DNA from 3 places in the Bacillus sp. FSL H8-0534 genome. Region 3 is predicted to be linked to each of the others. Evidence: a T-box and tRNA genes for the amino acid it is inferred to sense, from the RefSeq annotation. Region 3 holds a T-box; the other regions hold tRNA genes.

Region 1 (2,267 bases), 1.6 Mb from region 3:
CCCGCGTCGCATTAGCTAGTTGGTGAGGTAACGGCTCACCAAGGCAACGATGCGTAGCCGACCTGAGAGGGTGATCGGCCACACTGGGACTGAGACACGGCCCAGACTCCTACGGGAGGCAGCAGTAGGGAATCTTCCGCAATGGACGAAAGTCTGACGGAGCAACGCCGCGTGAGTGATGAAGGCTTTCGGGTCGTAAAACTCTGTTGTTAGGGAAGAACAAGTGCTAGTTGAATAAGCTGGCACCTTGACGGTACCTAACCAGAAAGCCACGGCTAACTACGTGCCAGCAGCCGCGGTAATACGTAGGTGGCAAGCGTTATCCGGAATTATTGGGCGTAAAGCGCGCGCAGGTGGTTTCTTAAGTCTGATGTGAAAGCCCACGGCTCAACCGTGGAGGGTCATTGGAAACTGGGAGACTTGAGTGCAGAAGAGGAAAGTGGAATTCCATGTGTAGCGGTGAAATGCGTAGAGATATGGAGGAACACCAGTGGCGAAGGCGACTTTCTGGTCTGTAACTGACACTGAGGCGCGAAAGCGTGGGGAGCAAACAGGATTAGATACCCTGGTAGTCCACGCCGTAAACGATGAGTGCTAAGTGTTAGAGGGTTTCCGCCCTTTAGTGCTGAAGTTAACGCATTAAGCACTCCGCCTGGGGAGTACGGCCGCAAGGCTGAAACTCAAAGGAATTGACGGGGGCCCGCACAAGCGGTGGAGCATGTGGTTTAATTCGAAGCAACGCGAAGAACCTTACCAGGTCTTGACATCCTCTGACAACCCTAGAGATAGGGCTTCCCCTTCGGGGGCAGAGTGACAGGTGGTGCATGGTTGTCGTCAGCTCGTGTCGTGAGATGTTGGGTTAAGTCCCGCAACGAGCGCAACCCTTGATCTTAGTTGCCATCATTAAGTTGGGCACTCTAAGGTGACTGCCGGTGACAAACCGGAGGAAGGTGGGGATGACGTCAAATCATCATGCCCCTTATGACCTGGGCTACACACGTGCTACAATGGACGGTACAAAGAGCTGCAAGACCGCGAGGTGGAGCTAATCTCATAAAACCGTTCTCAGTTCGGATTGTAGGCTGCAACTCGCCTACATGAAGCTGGAATCGCTAGTAATCGCGGATCAGCATGCCGCGGTGAATACGTTCCCGGGCCTTGTACACACCGCCCGTCACACCACGAGAGTTTGTAACACCCGAAGTCGGTGGGGTAACCTTTTTGGAGCCAGCCGCCTAAGGTGGGACAGATGATTGGGGTGAAGTCGTAACAAGGTAGCCGTATCGGAAGGTGCGGCTGGATCACCTCCTTTCTATGGAGAATTGATGAACGCTGTTCATCAATATAAGTTTCCGTGTTTTGTTTTCGTTTAGTTTTGAGAGTTCAATAAACGTATTGACTCTTAAAAGATAATATGATATAAAATAATTCTGCAATTTGTATGGGCCTATAGCTCAGCTGGTTAGAGCGCACGCCTGATAAGCGTGAGGTCGATGGTTCGAGTCCATTTAGGCCCACCATACAATTTGGGGCCTTAGCTCAGCTGGGAGAGCGCCTGCCTTGCACGCAGGAGGTCAGCGGTTCGATCCCGCTAGGCTCCACCAAAACGCTATTTTACATAGCATGGTATGTTCTTTGAAAACTAGATAACAGTGTAGCTCATATTTTTTTTAATTTTAGTTTGGTTAAGTTAGAAAGGGCGCACGGTGGATGCCTTGACACTAGGAGTCGATGAAGGACGGGACTAACGCCGATATGCTTCGGGGAGCTGTAAGTAAGCTTTGATCCGAAGATTTCCGAATGGGGAAACCCACCATACGTAATGGTATGGTATCCTTACCTGAATACATAGGGTAAGGAAGACAGACCCAGGGAACTGAAACATCTAAGTACCTGGAGGAAGAGAAAGCAAATGCGATTTCCTGAGTAGCGGCGAGCGAAACGGAATCTAGCCCAAACCAAGAGGCTTGCCTCTTGGGGTTGTAGGACATTCTATACGGAGTTACAAAGGAACGAGGTAGACGAAGCAGCCTGGAAAGGCTCGTCATAGAGGGTAACAACCCCGTAGTCGAAACTTCGTTCTCTCTTGAATGTATCCTGAGTACGGCGGAACACGTGAAATTCCGTCGGAATCTGGGAGGACCATCTCCCAAGGCTAAATACTACCTAGTGATCGATAGTGAACCAGTACCGTGAGGGAAAGGTGAAAAGCACCCCGGAAGGGGAGTGAAAGAGATCCTGAAACCGTGTGCCTACAAATAGTCAGA
Region 2 (2,267 bases), 1.6 Mb from region 3:
TGCTTCTAAGCCAACATCCTAGTTGTCTAAGCAACTCCACATCCTTTTCCACTTAATACACACTTTGGGACCTTAGCTGGCGATCTGGGCTGTTTCCCTCTTGACTACGGATCTTATCACTCGCAGTCTGACTCCTAAGGATAAGTCATTGGCATTCGGAGTTTGACTGAATTCGGTAATCCGATGAGGACCCCTAGTTCAATCAGTGCTCTACCTCCAAGACTCTTACACTTAAGGCTAGCCCTAAAGCTATTTCGGGGAGAACCAGCTATCTCCAGGTTCGATTGGAATTTCTCCGCTACCCACACCTCATCCCCGCACTTTTCAACGTGCGTGGGTTCGGGCCTCCATTCAGTGTTACCTGAACTTCACCCTGGACATGGGTAGATCACCTGGTTTCGGGTCTACGACCACGTACTAAACGCCCTATTCAGACTCGCTTTCGCTACGGCTCCGCCTCTTCAGCTTAACCTCGCACGGGATCGTAACTCGCCGGTTCATTCTACAAAAGGCACGCCATCACCCATTAACGGGCTCTGACTATTTGTAGGCACACGGTTTCAGGATCTCTTTCACTCCCCTTCCGGGGTGCTTTTCACCTTTCCCTCACGGTACTGGTTCACTATCGATCACTAGGTAGTATTTAGCCTTGGGAGATGGTCCTCCCAGATTCCGACGGAATTTCACGTGTTCCGCCGTACTCAGGATACATTCAAGAGAGAACGAAGTTTCGACTACGGGGTTGTTACCCTCTGTGACGAGCCTTTCCAGGCTGCTTCGTCTACCTCGTTCCTTTGTAACTCCGTATAGAATGTCCTACAACCCCAAGAGGCAAGCCTCTTGGTTTGGGCTAGATTCCGTTTCGCTCGCCGCTACTCAGGAAATCGCATTTGCTTTCTCTTCCTCCAGGTACTTAGATGTTTCAGTTCCCTGGGTCTGTCTTCCTTACCCTATGTATTCAGGTAAGGATACCATACCATTACGTATGGTGGGTTTCCCCATTCGGAAATCTTCGGATCAAAGCTTACTTACAGCTCCCCGAAGCATATCGGCGTTAGTCCCGTCCTTCATCGACTCCTAGTGTCAAGGCATCCACCGTGCGCCCTTTCTAACTTAACCAAACTAAAATTAAAAAAAATATGAGCTACACTGTTATCTAGTTTTCAAAGAACATACCATGCTATGTAAAATAGCGTTTTGGTGGAGCCTAGCGGGATCGAACCGCTGACCTCCTGCGTGCAAGGCAGGCGCTCTCCCAGCTGAGCTAAGGCCCCAAATTGTATGGTGGGCCTAAATGGACTCGAACCATCGACCTCACGCTTATCAGGCGTGCGCTCTAACCAGCTGAGCTATAGGCCCATACAAATTGCAGAATTATTTTATATCATATTATCTTTTAAGAGTCAATACGTTTATTGAACTCTCAAAACTAAACGAAAACAAAACACGGAAACTTATATTGATGAACAGCGTTCATCAATTCTCCATAGAAAGGAGGTGATCCAGCCGCACCTTCCGATACGGCTACCTTGTTACGACTTCACCCCAATCATCTGTCCCACCTTAGGCGGCTGGCTCCAAAAAGGTTACCCCACCGACTTCGGGTGTTACAAACTCTCGTGGTGTGACGGGCGGTGTGTACAAGGCCCGGGAACGTATTCACCGCGGCATGCTGATCCGCGATTACTAGCGATTCCAGCTTCATGTAGGCGAGTTGCAGCCTACAATCCGAACTGAGAACGGTTTTATGAGATTAGCTCCACCTCGCGGTCTTGCAGCTCTTTGTACCGTCCATTGTAGCACGTGTGTAGCCCAGGTCATAAGGGGCATGATGATTTGACGTCATCCCCACCTTCCTCCGGTTTGTCACCGGCAGTCACCTTAGAGTGCCCAACTTAATGATGGCAACTAAGATCAAGGGTTGCGCTCGTTGCGGGACTTAACCCAACATCTCACGACACGAGCTGACGACAACCATGCACCACCTGTCACTCTGCCCCCGAAGGGGAAGCCCTATCTCTAGGGTTGTCAGAGGATGTCAAGACCTGGTAAGGTTCTTCGCGTTGCTTCGAATTAAACCACATGCTCCACCGCTTGTGCGGGCCCCCGTCAATTCCTTTGAGTTTCAGCCTTGCGGCCGTACTCCCCAGGCGGAGTGCTTAATGCGTTAACTTCAGCACTAAAGGGCGGAAACCCTCTAACACTTAGCACTCATCGTTTACGGCGTGGACTACCAGGGTATCTAATCCTGTTTGCTCCCCACGCTT
Region 3 (2,267 bases):
TTCGATTAGATGTCCTGCTAGCTGAAATGCTTCATCTATCACGGCAAAAAGTACAGCCGCTTATAAAAAACGGTCTTGTGAAAGTGAACTGGAAAACTGTTGAACAAACTGCATATGAGTGTTTTCCGGGTGATGTTTTTTCAATTAGGGGATATGGCCGGAGTAAATTATTTTCTGTAGAAGGAAAAACGAAACGCGACAAATGGCGAGTTTTGTATGGTATACTAAAATGATTGGTTTTTTAGAAGGAAAATCCCTTATTTTGTCGAAGAAAAGATATAATTAAAAGAGGAAAATTCAGATAACTACTTGGAGGTGGCGTTTGTGCCGTTAACACCATTAGATATTCATAACAAAGAATTTGGTCGCGGATTCCGTGGCTATGATGAGGATCAAGTAAATGAGTTTCTTGATCAGATCATCAAAGATTATGAATTGGTCATTCGCGAGAAAAAAGCATTAGAAGAAAAAGTTGCTCAACTAGAAGGTAAATTAGATCATTTTTCTAACATTGAAGACACGCTAAATAAGTCTATCGTTGTTGCACAAGAAGCGGCGGAAGAAGTAAAGCGTAATGCACAAAAAGAAGCGAAATTAATTGTACGTGAAGCAGAAAAGAATGCAGATCGTATCATTAATGAAGCTTTAGTAAAATCAAGAAAAGTTGCATTTGATATTGAAGAGCTAAAGAAACAAGCGAAAGTATTCCGTACGCGTTTCCGTATGTTATTAGAAGCACAGCTTGAAATGTTAAACAACGATGATTGGGACAAATTAATTGAGCTAGAAGAAGAAGTGGACGAGCTATTAAAGAAAGAAGAAACAGTGTAAGCTTGACGTTTTTCTCATTATTACATATAATTTTAAACAACATATTTATTAAGAAAAACGAAGATAGGGATAAGTACCTTTTTCATACCTTATATAGCGAACTGAGGACGGTGTAAGCTCAGGATAAGGAGATAAATGGGAATATCACCCTGGAGTTCCGCGCTGAACAAAAAAGTAAGCGTAGGCGTATATTCGCGTTAAGAATATAAAGAGGACTTTGTGCATACGTGTACGGTCTACTAGGGTGGTACCGCGGGAGACTTTCTCGTCCCTTTTTTGGGGATGAGAAAGTCTCTTTTTTATTCCATTTTTTAGGGTCTTTCTTTTATACATTCGAGGAGGAATTAAGCGTGGAGTATAAAAATACATTACTAATGCCGAAAACAGAATTCCCAATGCGTGGGAATTTACCAAAGCGTGAGCCTGCAATGCAAGAAAAATGGGCTGAGATGAACATTTATGAAAAGGTACAAGAACATACAAAAGGTCGTCCTTTATTTGTACTGCATGATGGTCCTCCATATGCGAATGGTGACATTCATATGGGACATGCGTTAAATAAAGTATTAAAAGATTTTATTGTTCGTTACAAATCAATGACTGGATACTGTGCACCATATGTACCAGGATGGGATACACACGGTTTACCAATTGAACAAGCTTTAACAAATAAAGGTGTAAAACGTAAAGAAATGACGGTTGCAGAATTCCGTAAACTATGTGCAGAGTATGCATACGAACAAGTGAATCGCCAACGTGAACAGTTTAAACGTCTTGGTGTGCGTGCTGATTGGGATCGCCCATATATTACTTTAGAGCCAGCTTATGAAGCGCAGCAAATTAAAGTATTTGGTGAAATGGCGAAAAAAGGTTATATCTATAAAGGACAAAAACCAGTTTATTGGTCTCCGACAAGTGAATCCGCTTTAGCTGAAGCTGAAATTGAATACAATGATAAAAAGTCAGCATCTATTTATGTGGCATTCCCTGTAAAAGACGGAAAAGACGTATTAGAGGGCGACGAGAAATTTATCATTTGGACAACAACACCTTGGACATTACCAGCCAACTTAGGTATTTCTGTTCATCCAGAACTTGAATACAGCATTGTGAAAGTAAATGATGAAAAATATATTATTGCTTCTGAACTATTTGACACAGTTTCTAAAACGTTAGAGTGGGAAAATGCTGAAGTTGTGAAAACAGTTAAAGGTAGCGAACTTGAGTATACAGTTGCGAAGCATCCATTCTATGAGCGTGATTCTTTAGTTATGCTTGGTGAGCACGTTACAACAGATGCTGGTACAGGTTGTGTACATACAGCACCTGGACATGGGGAAGACGATTTCCTTGTTGGGAAACAATATGGATTAGAAGTTCTTTGCCCAGTTGATGATAAAGGTGTATTAACAAGTGAAGCACCTGGATTTGAAGGT

What was found. A T-box is a leader RNA that pairs with one kind of tRNA and senses whether it is charged. The one in region 3 lies ahead of ileS2 (isoleucine--tRNA ligase), so its partner is inferred to be a tRNA-Ile.
Region 1: it has a tRNA-Ile gene. The T-box ahead of ileS2 (isoleucine--tRNA ligase) is inferred to sense a tRNA for this amino acid. The anticodon was not compared.
Region 2: it has a tRNA-Ile gene. The T-box ahead of ileS2 (isoleucine--tRNA ligase) is inferred to sense a tRNA for this amino acid. The anticodon was not compared.

What each region holds. Positions count from the first base shown of each region.
Region 1 covers NZ_JBBOUC010000001.1:3,089,174-3,091,440, reverse strand. The annotation lists rRNA gene MHH71_RS15865 (16S ribosomal RNA) at 1-1,312, shown strand, start outside; tRNA gene MHH71_RS15860 (tRNA-Ile) at 1,444-1,520, shown strand; tRNA gene MHH71_RS15855 (tRNA-Ala) at 1,529-1,604, shown strand; rRNA gene MHH71_RS15850 (23S ribosomal RNA) at 1,684-2,267, shown strand, end outside.
Region 2 covers NZ_JBBOUC010000001.1:3,108,661-3,110,927, forward strand. The annotation lists rRNA gene MHH71_RS15965 (23S ribosomal RNA) at 1-1,119, opposite strand, end outside; tRNA gene MHH71_RS15970 (tRNA-Ala) at 1,199-1,274, opposite strand; tRNA gene MHH71_RS15975 (tRNA-Ile) at 1,283-1,359, opposite strand; rRNA gene MHH71_RS15980 (16S ribosomal RNA) at 1,491-2,267, opposite strand, start outside.
Region 3 covers NZ_JBBOUC010000001.1:4,699,788-4,702,054, forward strand. The annotation lists gene MHH71_RS24095 (YlmH family RNA-binding protein) at 1-233, shown strand, start outside; gene divIVA (septum site-determining protein DivIVA) at 325-831, shown strand; T-box leader at 883-1,107, shown strand; gene ileS2 (isoleucine--tRNA ligase) at 1,182-2,267, shown strand, end outside.